Regions from separate parts of the Bacillus stercoris genome, predicted to be linked through region 3. Evidence: predicted binding sites of a transcription regulator. Region 3 holds the regulator's gene; each other region holds the start of a gene.
What was found. Region 3 encodes LexA, which represses DNA repair genes until DNA is damaged. Its sites were predicted from a motif close to CGAACATATGTTCG; they were not measured.
Positions count from the first base shown of each region.

Region 1: the regulator LexA is predicted to act here: its motif matches at 2,906-2,919, upstream of recA (recombinase RecA).
Region 2: the regulator LexA is predicted to act here: its motif matches at 2,907-2,920, upstream of QA442_RS16810 (YhjD family protein).

Region 1 is NZ_CP121861.1:2,579,153-2,583,945, reverse strand. Features, by position in the region: gene rodZ (cell shape determination protein RodZ) at 6-920, shown strand; gene pgsA (CDP-diacylglycerol--glycerol-3-phosphate 3-phosphatidyltransferase) at 970-1,551, shown strand; gene QA442_RS13430 (competence/damage-inducible protein A) at 1,569-2,819, shown strand; gene recA (recombinase RecA) at 2,992-4,038, shown strand; gene QA442_RS13420 (serine hydrolase domain-containing protein) at 4,206-4,793, shown strand, end outside.
Region 2 is NZ_CP121861.1:3,216,846-3,221,638, forward strand. Features, by position in the region: gene QA442_RS16795 (monooxygenase) at 1-1,478, opposite strand, end outside; gene lepB (signal peptidase I) at 1,658-2,164, opposite strand; gene QA442_RS16805 (TVP38/TMEM64 family protein) at 2,166-2,789, opposite strand; gene QA442_RS16810 (YhjD family protein) at 2,942-3,304, shown strand; gene QA442_RS16815 (DUF3311 domain-containing protein) at 3,514-3,714, shown strand; gene QA442_RS16820 (sodium:solute symporter family protein) at 3,711-4,793, shown strand, end outside.
Region 3 is NZ_CP121861.1:2,425,392-2,430,184, forward strand. Features, by position in the region: gene tkt (transketolase) at 1-1,999, opposite strand, end outside; gene QA442_RS12920 (DUF896 domain-containing protein) at 2,168-2,401, opposite strand; gene QA442_RS12925 (YneB family resolvase-like protein) at 2,469-3,122, opposite strand; gene yneA (cell division suppressor protein YneA) at 3,141-3,458, opposite strand; gene lexA (transcriptional repressor LexA) at 3,608-4,225, shown strand; gene fosM (FosM family fosfomycin resistance protein) at 4,764-4,793, opposite strand, start outside.

The DNA of each region.
Region 1 (4,793 bases), 150 kb from region 3:
TTGTTGTGACTGAACTAGGAATCCGGCTCAAAGAAGCCAGAGAGGAAAAAGCAATGTCATTGGATGATCTCCAAGCGGCAACAAAGATTCAAAAAAGGTATTTAACTGCCTTGGAGGAAGGGAACTATGACATTATTCCGGGGAAGTTTTATGTTCGGGCATTCATCAAGCAATATGCAGAAGCCGTTGGGCTTGATGCGGATCAGCTGTTTGAGGAGCATAAAAAAGATATCCCGAATACGTATCATGACGACGTGTCTGAAAAGATCTCCGGCATGAATCTTCAAAAGGAAATGCCAAAGCCAGCATCTAAGGCGCTGGAGCTGCTGCCAACGATACTTGTCATTCTCGGCGTGATTGTCGTGATTGCCATTGTGTACGCGATCATTCAATTTGCGAACCACAAAAACAGTGATGATCACAATGCGGCATCAGAAAAAGCAATTACGCAAAGTGAGAGCAAGTACGAAATCCCTAAAGATTCAACGCTGAAAGAGAATCAAAATAACAGCTCTGAAAAAGAGACAGACACTAAAAAAGAAACGAAAGAAAATGAAGATAAGAAAAAAGAAAATGACAGTGATAAGCTGGAGATTAAAGCTGCTGGCACTGAAGGATCGTTAACGACTTATGAAGTGTCCGGCGCTGATAAAATCGAGCTTGAATTGAAGGCAGCGGACAGCTCTTGGATTCGGGTACGCGATGAAAACAGCAGCTCTTTAAAAGAAGGAACGCTGAAAAAAGACGAAACCTATAAAAAAGATATAACTGATCAGAAACAGGTTGAAATCCGCACAGGATATGCACCTAATCTGAAAATAAAAATCAACGGCAAGGTTCTTTCATATGAACTTGATCCGAAAAAAGTGATGGCACAAACCATAAAGATTGTAAATAAAAAGGAAGAAAAGTCATCTTAATTACCAGATGACTTTTCTTCACGTCCGAGTATGAAATTGGAGGGGCTTTATGTTTAACTTACCAAATAAAATCACACTAGCTAGAATCGCATTAATCCCAATCTTCATGATTATCATGCTGGCGCCGTTTGACTGGGGCAGGCTCGAAGTTGGAGACGAATCGATCCCGATCGCACATTTGGCGGGGGCCATTCTATTTATTATTGCATCTACAACAGATTGGGTTGACGGATATTATGCCCGAAAACTGAATCTCGTAACAAACTTCGGGAAATTTCTTGATCCGCTTGCGGACAAGCTGCTTGTATCCGCAGCGTTAATTATCCTTGTTCAATTTGATCTCGCGCCAGCTTGGATGGTCATTGTGATTATCAGCAGGGAGTTTGCTGTAACAGGTTTAAGGCTTGTTTTGGCCGGAACAGGAGAAGTCGTAGCTGCTAACATGCTTGGTAAAATCAAAACGTGGGCACAGATTATTGCGGTATCCGCATTGCTTCTTCACAATCTTCCATTTGAACTTGTGTCATTCCCGTTTGCTGACTTGGCGCTGTGGGTAGCCGTCTTCTTTACTGTCGTCTCAGGCTGGGAATATTTCTCTAAAAACTGGGAAGCGTTAAAAACATCTAACTAAGAAAGAAGGACTTCGTCATGGAATTTCCAAAAAAAGCAGAAATAATTGCAGTCGGTTCAGAGCTGCTGCTTGGCCAAATCGCCAATACAAATGCTCAATTTATCAGCAAACAGCTCGCTGAAATCGGGGTCAACGTATTTTATCATACAGCGGTCGGAGACAATCCGGAGCGGCTGAAGCAGGTCATCCGCATTGCTGAAGAACGCTCTGATTTCATTATTTTTTCAGGAGGTCTTGGACCCACAAAGGATGACCTGACGAAAGAAACGATTGCAAATACGCTGGGGCGTCCGCTTGTGTTAAATGATGAGGCATTCCAATCCATTGAGGACTATTTCAAGCGAACAAAACGCACGATGTCACCTAATAACCGAAAACAGGCGCTTGTGATCGAAGGATCTGACGTGCTGGCGAATCACTTTGGAATGGCCCCGGGAATGCTCATAGAGCATGAATCGCGCTTCTATATGCTTCTTCCTGGGCCGCCGAGCGAATTGCGTCCAATGTTTGAAAACGAGGCAAAGCCTCTTCTGCTCAAAAAGATGGGTTCAAATGAAAAAATCGTGTCCACCGTTCTTCGCTTTTTCGGTATCGGCGAATCTCAGCTTGAAGCCGATTTGGAAGACATTATTGATGCACAAACCAACCCGACAATCGCTCCTTTGGCTGCTGATGGAGAGGTGACGCTGCGTCTGACAGCCAAACACGCCGATGAAAAGGAAACAGAACGTCTGCTAAAAGAAACAGAGGCCGTTATCTTAGAGCGTGTCGGTGAATTTTTCTATGGGTACGATGATACTTCTCTTGTAAAAGAGCTATCTAAAGCATGTAAGGAAAAAGGCATTACAATTTCTGCGGCAGAAAGCTTTACCGGCGGGCTTTTTTCTGAATGGCTGACGGATCTTAGCGGTGCTTCAACATTATTTGCCGGCGGTGTTGTTTGCTATACAAACGACGTGAAGCAGAATGTGCTTGGTGTGAAGAAGGACACATTAGATCGTTTTGGAGCGGTCAGCAAGGAATGCGCAGCCGAACTGGCTAAGGGTGTTCAAAAACTCACTGGCAGCGATATCGGCATTAGCTTTACTGGTGTAGCAGGACCTGATGCTCAAGAAGGGCATGAGCCTGGACATGTGTTTATCGGTATTTCCGCAAATGGGAAAGAAGAGGTTCATGAGTTTCACTTTGCGGGCTCCAGAACGGGAATCAGAAAACGCGGCGCCAAATATGGCTGCCATTTAATCTTAAAGCTTTTAGAACAAAAATAATATTATCAGCACATTATCCTCCTAAGAAAACATGATTTCTCTGATACATTATGATATTTTGATAGGAATCACGCCAAGAAAAAATCCGAATATGCGTTCGCTTTTTTCTTGGCAAAACCCTTCAAACAGGGTATAGTATATGTAGTGGTAACATAAAGGAGGAAAAAATAGAATGAGTGATCGTCAGGCAGCCTTAGATATGGCTCTTAAACAAATAGAAAAACAGTTCGGCAAAGGTTCCATTATGAAACTGGGAGAAAAGACAGATACAAGAATTTCTACTGTCCCAAGCGGCTCCCTCGCTCTTGATACGGCATTGGGAATTGGCGGATATCCGCGCGGACGGATTATTGAAGTATACGGTCCTGAAAGCTCAGGTAAAACAACTGTGGCGCTTCATGCAATTGCTGAAGTACAGCAGCAAGGCGGACAAGCCGCGTTTATCGATGCGGAGCATGCGTTAGATCCGGTATACGCGCAAAAGCTTGGTGTTAACATCGAAGAGCTTTTACTGTCTCAGCCTGACACAGGCGAGCAGGCGCTTGAAATTGCGGAAGCATTGGTTCGAAGCGGGGCAGTTGACATTGTTGTTGTCGACTCTGTAGCTGCTCTCGTTCCAAAAGCGGAAATTGAAGGCGACATGGGAGATTCGCATGTCGGTCTACAAGCACGCTTAATGTCTCAAGCGCTTCGTAAGCTTTCAGGGGCCATTAACAAATCGAAGACAATCGCGATTTTCATTAACCAAATTCGTGAAAAAGTCGGCGTTATGTTCGGGAACCCGGAAACAACTCCTGGCGGCCGTGCACTGAAATTCTATTCTTCCGTGCGTCTTGAAGTGCGCCGTGCTGAACAGCTGAAACAAGGCAATGACGTAATGGGGAACAAAACGAAAATCAAAGTCGTGAAAAACAAGGTGGCTCCGCCGTTCCGTACAGCCGAGGTTGACATTATGTACGGAGAAGGCATTTCAAAAGAAGGAGAAATCATTGATCTAGGAACTGAACTTGATATCGTGCAAAAAAGCGGTTCATGGTACTCTTATGAAGAAGAGCGTCTTGGCCAAGGCCGTGAAAATGCAAAACAATTCCTGAAAGAAAATAAAGATATCATGCTGATGATCCAGGAGCAGATTCGCGAACATTACGGCTTGGATAATAACGGAGTAGTGCAGCAGCAAGCTGAAGAGACACAAGAAGAACTCGAATTTGAAGAATAAAAATAAAATAAATTTCAAATGATACAAAAGGCTGAGTGAAAAACTCAGCTTTTTTGTATTTTGCAAAAAAATGATAAAAATATTGCTTTTCTTGACAACTTTTTTAGGGCTTTATTCGTCTAACAAAACGTGTGCAAAATGGAATTTATTTCGGGAGGAAAAAATGAATGACGAGCCCAACCCGCAGAAGAACTGCGAAACGCAGACGGAGAAAACTAAATAAAAGAGGAAAACTTTTGCTTGGTCTTTTAGCAGTGATGGTTTGCATTACGATTTGGAATGCGCTTCATCGAAATAGTGAAGAAAACGAGCCATCTCAAGAAACTGCAGCGGTTTCAAATACCGATCAGAAAAAAGAGGTTAAAAAGAAAACTGCCAAAAAATCAGAGGAACAAATCAAAACAGTAGACCGAAATCAAAACATCAGCAATTATTTAAAAGAGATCGGTTTCAGCGGAACCGCTATGATTGTCAGAAATGGAGAAATCGTAACAAATAAAGGTTTTGGCTATGCAGACCGTGAACATCACATTCAAAATAATCCATTGACGTCTTTTTACGTCGGTTCGTCACAAAAAGCGCTGATTGCAACCGCTATTTTGCAGCTTGAGGAAAAGGGGAAACTTCAGACAAGTGATCCGGTAAGCACGTATTTACCTCATTTTCCTAACGGACAAACGATTACTTTGAAGAATCTGCTTACACATACATCGGGGATAAACGGACATATTGAAGGAAACGGCGCCATTACCCCG
Region 2 (4,793 bases), 790 kb from region 3:
AACCAGCGGCTGATCCCTTTTTGAATCACCTCGGCACAATCGGGCGCTGATGCATCTACCGCCCAGGCTACATGTCCATCAGGACGAATCAATATGGTATGCACATCCCGCAACTTTTCATTCGGTTCTGCAAGCGAGGCGTTTACCGTTCGTAAGCCTTTCACATTGATATGATCATCAGCTTCCTGCATCAACGACAGCAAAACGAATGTCCCGTTTCGGAGAAGGCTGTACAGCCATTCCGAACTGGCGTCGGAAAGAATCAGCTCCATATCAGGGAGCCTTGCCCCGTTCAAAGGATGCGGCGGCATGATAAGATCAGCTTCATATCTGACATCGAGCGCAGAAATTTGCCCCGCTACATATCGATTCACATCAGGGAAGGCCAGCAGCTCCGACATCATCCCCCGCAAATGGAGGCCTGCTTGAGTAAAATCAATCAGCCTTGTCTGTGCCTCCGTGTTCCTCAAGAGCCCTTCAGCTGCCGGGTGCCGCTCGTCATGGTAGCTGTCCAAAAGCCATGAAGGCGCAGAGCCCTTGATCGCCGCCGCCAGCTTCCACCCAAGGTTCATCGCATCCTGAAGGCCGACATTCAATCCTTGCCCGCCCGCTGGAAAATGAATATGTGCGGCATCACCTGCTAGAAAGATTCTGCCGTTACGATACCGTTTCGCTTGGCGCGCGGCGTTCCCGAACCGCGACATCCACGAAGGGTCGGTTAAACCGAAGTCAGTCCCGCAAATTCGCAGAAGGTCAGCTTTCAGCTCTTCCTCAGTCACCGGCACATCTTTCGGCGTTTGTGTGCGATAAGGGCTGACGACAACTACACGGTATTGGCCTGGTGATAACGGAACAATCATAACACCGCCCTCATTTGTGCAAAGGGACAGTACTCCTGACGGCGGCGGAGAATGGAGCACCACATCTCCAAGCGCAGCGGTGACAGTACTGTCTGTTCCCGGAAACTCAATTCCAGCCTGTTTCCGGACGGTACTTCCACCGCCATCGGCACCAACGGCAAACTTACTTGTGATCGTCCGTACACTGCCGTCCCGATCCTTAAAAATCGTTTGCACCGCTTCCCCATTTTGCGTAACCGCGAGCGCCTCTGCCCCCCGAAACACCTCTGCACCCAGACGTCGTACATGATCTTCAAGCAGCTTTTCTGTTTTGGACTGCGGGAGCAAAAGCGTGTAAGGGCAACTCGTATCCAAGCCTGAAAAATCCAGACGGGTATCCAGCATTGAAAAATGTCCGGAAGGTATCTTGCTTCCCTTGGATACGAACCGCTCTAAAATCCCTCTCATCTCAAGGAGCTCCAGCGTTCGGGGATGCAGCGTCAACGCTTTGGAATGTGGAACAGGTTTTTCAAGCCGTTCAATCACACATGTTTTCACCCCGGCCATCGCAAGCTCAGAAGCCAGCATAAATCCGACCGGCCCTCCACCTATAATCACTGCTTCATATTTCATCATCATTCACCACTCCTTTTGTTTCATAAAAAACGAACAAAACCCAATAAAAATGGACCTCCAATCAAAAAGTATACGAATATTGTTACATACGTAACAATATTGATTATAGCTCGTTACAAATTTTTCTTCAACACATTTTTCCAAACGGCATACAAAAAGACGCCTCTTCAATTAGCGTCTTTTTATTCGGCATCAGAAATCACACCGACAATATTTTTTTCTCTTATCGGACCAAAATGCCGACTGTCGAAGCTGTATATGCGATTATCTCCAACGACAAAATATTTTCCTTTCGGCACCTTGCTTGTTCCCGTCACATCTTTCAAAGAAAAATCACCTGTTACATGGCTTCCGGCAGAAACGGATTTTAAATGCTTCAAAAATGGCTCAGCAACCTGCTTTCCGTTCACATACAGCTGATCATCCTGATATTTGATCGTTTCACCGGGCAAGCCGATCACCCGTTTAATCAGCACTTTATGATCAGGGCCTTTAAAAAGAACGATGTCAAAACGATGGATGGTTTTAAATCGATGTGAAAATTTATTGACCAACAATTCGTTCCCTTCCTGAAACGTCGGGTTCATACTGACACCTTCTACCTTGTAATCAATAAAGACGGCATTTTTAACCTGAATGGCGAGAACGACGGACACTACACCGGCAAGAAACAAAAACCGTTTTTTCATGTTACTGTCTCCCTCCATCATGCTCACGCTGACTGGCTCTTACATGCAGATGCCGCTCCACCTTTTTGCCGACATACCATAAGACAGTGATCACCAATACGGCGATGACCGTTCGAATCGGCTGTGTAATCAGCGCGTGCAGATCATATCCGATGAAGCTGATCATAAAAATCATGACAAGCTTCCCTGAGGCTGCCGCCAAAATAAACGGCCGCGTTCCGATCCTTGACAAACCGGCAACAACATTCACCGCGGCTGACGGTGTAAATGGAAAACAAAGCAGAAGAAACATGGGGCCGAAGCCGTGTCTTTCCACCCATAACATCAGCTTTCTGACAGACGGATGACTGCGGATAAATCCAAGCAATTTTCTCTGTCCGTATTGACGGACGATCAAAAATACGAGAATGGAACCAGCAGTTGACCCTGCCCAGGACAGGATGAATCCTTCCCATAAGCCAAACGAGTTCGTATTCGCCACCACAAACACGATCAGCGGCAAAAATGGGAGAAACGCTTCAATTAAAGGCAGCAGCACAGCTATGAGCGGACCGAAAGCCCTATAGCTTTGAAATAATTCAGTTAAATGTTCTTGTGTCAAATAGGATAAAAAATGCTCCAACATTTATACTCCTTACCGGGTTTGTCTATCCTTATTCTACACATTATCAGCAGAAAACTAAAAAGTTTTGGTGTTTTTTTCTGTCTTGAAACATTTCACCAGCCGATATAGAATACAAATAGAACAAATGTTCCCTTTAGAAGGAAGGAGTCAACATGCCGAATCTGCAAGAGGAAATATACGATTTAATTGAACGTGCTCTCTTTTTGCCCATGGCCATTACGATTTTTAACCGTGATCTCGCCGCAATTGAAGAAAGCACATTAAAATTGAAGCATCCTTATAAACAGCTTATCAGCGAATCATTAAAAATAGCACAAAAGGATTTGATAGAGGTCAGAAAAGAACTGAGGAAAAGGAAAATTGCGATCCGCGAGATGGAACGCGATGAGGCGTTTACGCTCTATGTATTTGTCATGGATGGTTATGAAGAAAAGCACCGCTATTTTAATCCCCGAATCCGTGAGCAGGTCAGCGAATTATTAACATGCTATCTATTTGCCCCGGACAGGACCTGAGCCTTTTGAATCATATTGTCCGTTCCCTCTTCGGGGCGGTCCCGATCATAAATTTCAGACAATTCACACTATACAAACAAAATAAATTTATTTATAATTCGAACCACAGCCTCTCACCCCGAAATATGACATGTACTGCCATATCGACGACACCATTTTCAGTACGGCCGGGCTTGTACACCCCCAATCCTAATGAGAAGGAGGATTTTATGAAACTGATTCACGTTCTCGCCGCGTTGCCCTTTATCGGAATCTTACTCGGCATCCCTTTTGCAAATAAAGTGACCCCCTATGTGTTCGGCATGCCGTTTATCCTTGCCTATATTGTGATGTGGGCTCTTTTGACCTCTGCGCTGATGGCAATTGTGTATGTCCTCGACAAGGAAAATAAAAAGGAGGAAGCAGAATGAACGCAGCTCTCATCATCATTTTTGGCGTCCTGCTCTTGAGTATTTTTCTCGGTATACGCGCCCAAAAAGGAAAAGACATGAACCTGGAGCAGTGGACGGTCGGAGGACGCGGCTTCGGAACTGTGTTCGTCTTCCTTTTGATGGCAGGCGAAATTTACACTACTTTTACGTTTCTCGGCGGCAGCGGCTGGGCCTACGGAAAGGGCGGTCCAGCCTTTTATATCATCGCCTACGGATGCCTAGCCTACATCCTTTCTTACTGGCTTCTTCCGGCAGTTTGGACGTACGCGAAACAGCATAAACTAATGTCGCAGTCTGATTTTTTCACAAAAAAATACAACAGTCCGCTGCTTGGCATTCTCGTTTCACTGGTCGGCATTGCCGCACTCATTCCCTATCTTGTACTGCAGCTGAAAGGCCTCGGGCTGATTGTATCGGAAACCTCGTACGGCAAAATCACCCCGACCGCCGCCATCTGGATCGGTGCCATTTCCATTACGGTTTATGTTATGGTTTCCGGCATTCACGGGTCAGCCTGGATATCGGTTGTGAAGGACATCATGATTCTGGTTGTCGTTCTGTTTTTAGGTGTGTATTTGCCAATTCATTACTACGGCGGATTTCAAGACATGTTTCAGCAGATTGAAACGGCAAAGCCTGGCTTTCTTACACTGCCCGAAACAGGACAAAGTACGGCGTGGTTCAGTTCAACCGTACTCTTGACAGCGCTTGGGTTTTACATGTGGCCTCACACGTTTTCCGCTTCGTATTCAGCTGAAAACCCAAAAGTCTTTCGCAAAAACGCCATCATCATGCCTTTGTACCAGCTGGTCCTGCTCTTCGTCCTTTTCGTTGGCTTCGCGGCTATCCTGCAAGTTCCAGATCTGAAAGGCGCAGACGGGGATTTATCGCTTTTGAGACTGTCCCTGCAAGCATTTGACCCATGGTTTGTCGGAATTATCGGTGCTGCCGGACTGCTGACAGCACTTGTGCCAGGCTCTATGATCTTAATGTCCGCCTCCACGCTGTTTGCAAAAAATGTGTACAAGGTAATCGCACCCCGCACGACAGAACAGCAA
Region 3 (4,793 bases):
TGTTAATTAATGCCTTTACTCGATTCACTACGTTCGGTACTGAGAAGCCGTATTCGTTAATGATGGTTTCACCAGGGGCAGATGCACCGAATCGGTCTATGCCAAGTACGTCTCCTTCAAGCCCCGTGTATTTGCCCCATCCAAATGATGAGCCCATTTCAATTGCTAGGCGTTTTTTCACATCTGCAGGAAGGACTTCGTTTTTGTATTCATCAGATTGTTTCTCAAAACGGTCCATTGAAGGCATGCTGACAACAGAAACATCGATATTTTCTTTTGCCAATTCTGCTTGCGCTTCAATCGCAAGACCTACCTCAGATCCTGAAGCGATGAGAAGAGCGTCAGGTGTTTCGTTTTTAGATTTAGAAACAACATATGCACCTTTTTCTACTCCTGCCAATGCTTCTTCAGGCGTTTGATCGATGGTAGGAAGGTTTTGGCGTGTTAGCACTAGCGCTGTTGGCTGATCAGTGCTTTGTACTGCAAGCTTCCACGCTGCTGCTGTCTCATTGCCGTCTGCAGGACGGATCAAAGAAAGCTTAGGCATCGCACGGAGTGAAGCAAGCTGTTCAACAGGCTCGTGCGTCGGGCCGTCTTCACCTACAGCAATACTGTCATGTGTGAAGACATATGTGACAGGAAGGCCCATTAACGCTGCAAGGCGAATAGAAGGACGCAGGTAATCAGAGAAGACAAAGAAAGTTCCGCCGAATACACGCAGTCCGCCATGAAGCGCCATACCGTTTAATGCTGCACCCATCGCAAATTCACGTACACCAAACCAGAAGTTTTTGCCTGAGTAATCAACCGCTGTAAAATCACCGGCATTTTTAATTGTCGTTTTGTTCGATCCCGCTAGGTCGGCAGAACCTCCGACAAAGAAAGGAATTTTTTTCGCGAGTCCGTTGAGAACTTCACCGGAAGATGCACGGGATGCTAGGCTGCTTCCTTTTTCATAAACAGGAACCTCTTGATCCCAGTCCTTCGGAAGCTCTCCTTTGATTGCCAGTTCAAGCTGTTCAGCAAGTTCAGGATAAACTTCTTTATATTTAGCGAATTGAGCGTTCCATTCCTGTTCTTTTTTCTCGCCTGATTCTTTAACAGCTGCAGCGAAATGCTCATATACTTCTGACGGAACGTAGAAATCTTCTTCATATGTCCACGCGTAAGCTTCTTTTGTTAATTTGCTTTCCTCTTTACCAAGCGGCGCGCCGTGAACACCGGATGTACCTGCGCGGTTAGGCGATCCGAATCCGATTGTCGTTTTCACTTCAATTAATGTAGGTTTCTTATCATTTTGGCGTGCTTTTTCGATAGCCGCTGTTAATTCTTCAATATTGTTTCCATCCTCAACATAAAGAACTTCCCAATTCATTGCTTCAAAACGCTGTTTTACGTTTTCAGAGAATGAACGGTTCAGATCTCCATCGAGAGAGATATCATTAGAATCGTATAGTACGATTAGACGGCCAAGCTGAAGATGTCCTGCGAGTGAAGCGGCTTCAGAAGAAATCCCCTCCATTAAATCACCATCACCGCAAATACTGTATGTATAATGATCGACTACGTTAAATGAATCACGGTTGTAAGTTTCCGCTAAATGGCGTTCAGCGATTGCCATACCGACTGCCATGGCAATTCCTTGGCCAAGCGGACCTGTTGTCGCATCCACACCGGCAGTATGTCCGAATTCCGGATGTCCAGGTGTTTTGCTGCCCCACTGGCGGAATCCCTTAAGATCTTCAATACTAAGATCAAACCCGCTTAAATGAAGCATGCTGTATAAAAGTGCTGACCCATGTCCAGCAGATAAAACAAAACGGTCACGGTTAAACCAGCCAGGGTTTGCCGGACTTACGTTCATAAATTTTGTCCACAGCGTGTATGCCATCGGAGCAGCCCCCATCGGCATCCCTGGGTGACCAGAATTTGCTTTTTCAATAGCGTCTATTGACAGTGTGCGAATGGTAGCAACTGATTTCTTTTCAATTGTATCCATAAAAATCCCCTTCCTTATGTGTTGTACCCTTACATCATAAATGTCTGACGACTTTTTCTCAACTGTTTCAGCTTAAATTTGAGAGAAACTTGTTGAATTTTGTCACATAAGAGTTTTGATTATAGTATATGCAAAAGAGGAATACGATATTGCCGTATTCCTCTTATATTAGTGAAGTTTGTTATTTCTTTGTTCTCTTTTTAGCTTTTCTGGTGTTACATCATTGCCTTCTGGATCAATGATTTTGACACTTTTCAAGGTGTTCTTCATAGAAGAACGAAAACCTTTCAAGTACTCTTGACGGAGCTTTTGCTGTTCGGCTTTTTCATCTTCTGTAATAACGCCAGCTTTTGCTTTAGCAGCAAGCTCATTAATTCTGGCAATTTTCGCGTTTGAAATCATGTTAAACTCCTTTATTTATTGCATTTTGTCTATATAGTACTAGATCAAAAAAAGTTTTACAACTGATTCACTCCGCTGTCTCTTCATTCTCTATGTATTCCTGAAAACGCCGGTGAACGGTTGCTTTAGAGACATCATAACCAAACCCTCTTAAGGTAGCCGCGATTTCAGCAAACGTCAGTTTATTCGCTCTCAGGCGGACGATCTCAGAGATTGGCACCTCTATTCTATCTTTTCCGCTGTTCTCGTGTTGGTTTTTTAAGTTTTTTTGCGGTTTAAAACCGTTTTTTACCGCACGCTTCATTCCCCGTTTGATTTTCATGTTGTGAATTTTACGTTGATACTCTTCGACAATGCTGACGATTTCCAGCACCATTGAGTCAGCCTCCGATAACTCCAATTCACCTCTGTGTGCAGTTGTATAGACTTTCACACCTTCTCTGTAAATGCAATGAAGCAGTGCGATTTTTGCGTTTCCCCTTCCGAGCCTTGTCTCATCCTGAACCAAAATGACATCGATTTCAGCGTTCTTAATCTCATCAAGCAGCTCAAATACACCATCCCGATCCATTTCATATCCGCTGGCTTTTTCAGAAATCACTTTGACAACTTCCATGCCGTTCTCAGCTGCAATGGCCGCAAGCTCTTCCTCCTGCCGCTTTAATGACGTTTCCTGTTGTTCTTTATTTGTGCTTACGCGGGCATAAATGAGTGCTTTCATTTTTTCTATCTGTCCTCTCTATCTTACAGTTGCCAATTCATATGCATCTTGATGCTTCTTTTTCAATGGGATCACTAATTCATCACCCGGCTGGATATCAGACGTCTGAAGATGATTTTTATCAGCTACCCATTCAATAAAATCATTTTTATTTATCTTTTTTGTATCAGCTACCTGATCAGCAATTGACCAGAGTGTGTCCCCTTGCTGGACTTCTATTTTAACATACTGATTAAGCTCCTGGCCGCTGCTTGTATATGACAGCATCAGGATAACCGCGCTCAAAATCACTGTGAACAGACCGACAAAAATAATAGATTCTTTACTCATGATCATACCCCCGACAGGAATGTTTGTTCGCATTTTTATAATTTCAGTATATACGAACAAACGTTTCTGTCAATTGTTTTTTTCGAACCTATGTTTGTACTGTAAGGAAAATCATGCTATAATCTTCTTAAAATCGACGTTTTGAGGTGCGAAAAATGACGAAGCTATCAAAAAGGCAACTTGATATCCTCCGTTTTATTAAAGCAGAGGTTAAATCAAAAGGATATCCGCCTTCCGTGAGAGAGATCGGAGAGGCTGTCGGGCTTGCGTCCAGCTCTACTGTCCACGGCCATTTGGCCCGATTGGAAACAAAAGGGCTGATCAGACGGGATCCGACAAAACCAAGAGCAATAGAAATTCTTGATGAAGAAGTAGACATTCCGCAAAGCCAGGTTGTTAATGTACCTGTCATTGGGAAAGTCACAGCGGGATCTCCCATTACAGCAGTTGAAAATATTGAAGAATATTTTCCGCTTCCTGACCGCATGGTTCCTCCAGACGAACACGTATTTATGCTGGAGATTATGGGAGACAGCATGATAGACGCTGGTATTCTCGATAAGGACTATGTCATCGTTAAACAGCAAAACACAGCGAACAATGGGGAAATTGTAGTTGCGATGACAGAAGATGATGAAGCTACGGTAAAACGTTTCTATAAAGAGGATACTCACATTCGCTTGCAGCCTGAGAACCCAACGATGGAACCCATCATTTTGCAGAATGTCAGCATTCTAGGGAAAGTAATTGGCGTGTTCAGAACGGTCCATTAATCTATTGATCTATCAGACGCATGAAATAACCCCCTCTTCCTTTACGGAGAGGGGGTTTGTTGTTCAAAAAAAGCAGGCTCGCCCTGACTTTTGGGTGCGAGCCTGAATAGGAGGAAAAAGAACATCATGTTTACACCAAAATTATCCACTAAAAGATTGTTGAAGTCAAGAAATTTTCTTTCCTTCAGGAAACTTTTAATCAACACATGCATGTTTATAATATTAGACGCTACCTTCTTAAAAATGTTTCATTCTTTGGATCGTGAAAGGATATGGTTTCATATTTATTAAGGGGCGAGGCGATTGAATATAATGAAAATTTAGCACATAGTTTATTTAGTTCATTTTTCTGTTAAAAACCGCTCACTTCTCTAAATCGTAGTGAGCTATATACAATAAGTAAATATGCATACCAATACTCCCTTCACCCAGACACTTATGCAGTTCTGAATGTTCAGATGAATGAATCAATAGAAACTTCCCCGGAACATTTAGCCTCACCAATCCCCCTTCTTTTAACCATATATGGTGTGTGATATCAAAAGGCCGTATCACCATAAAAGGACAT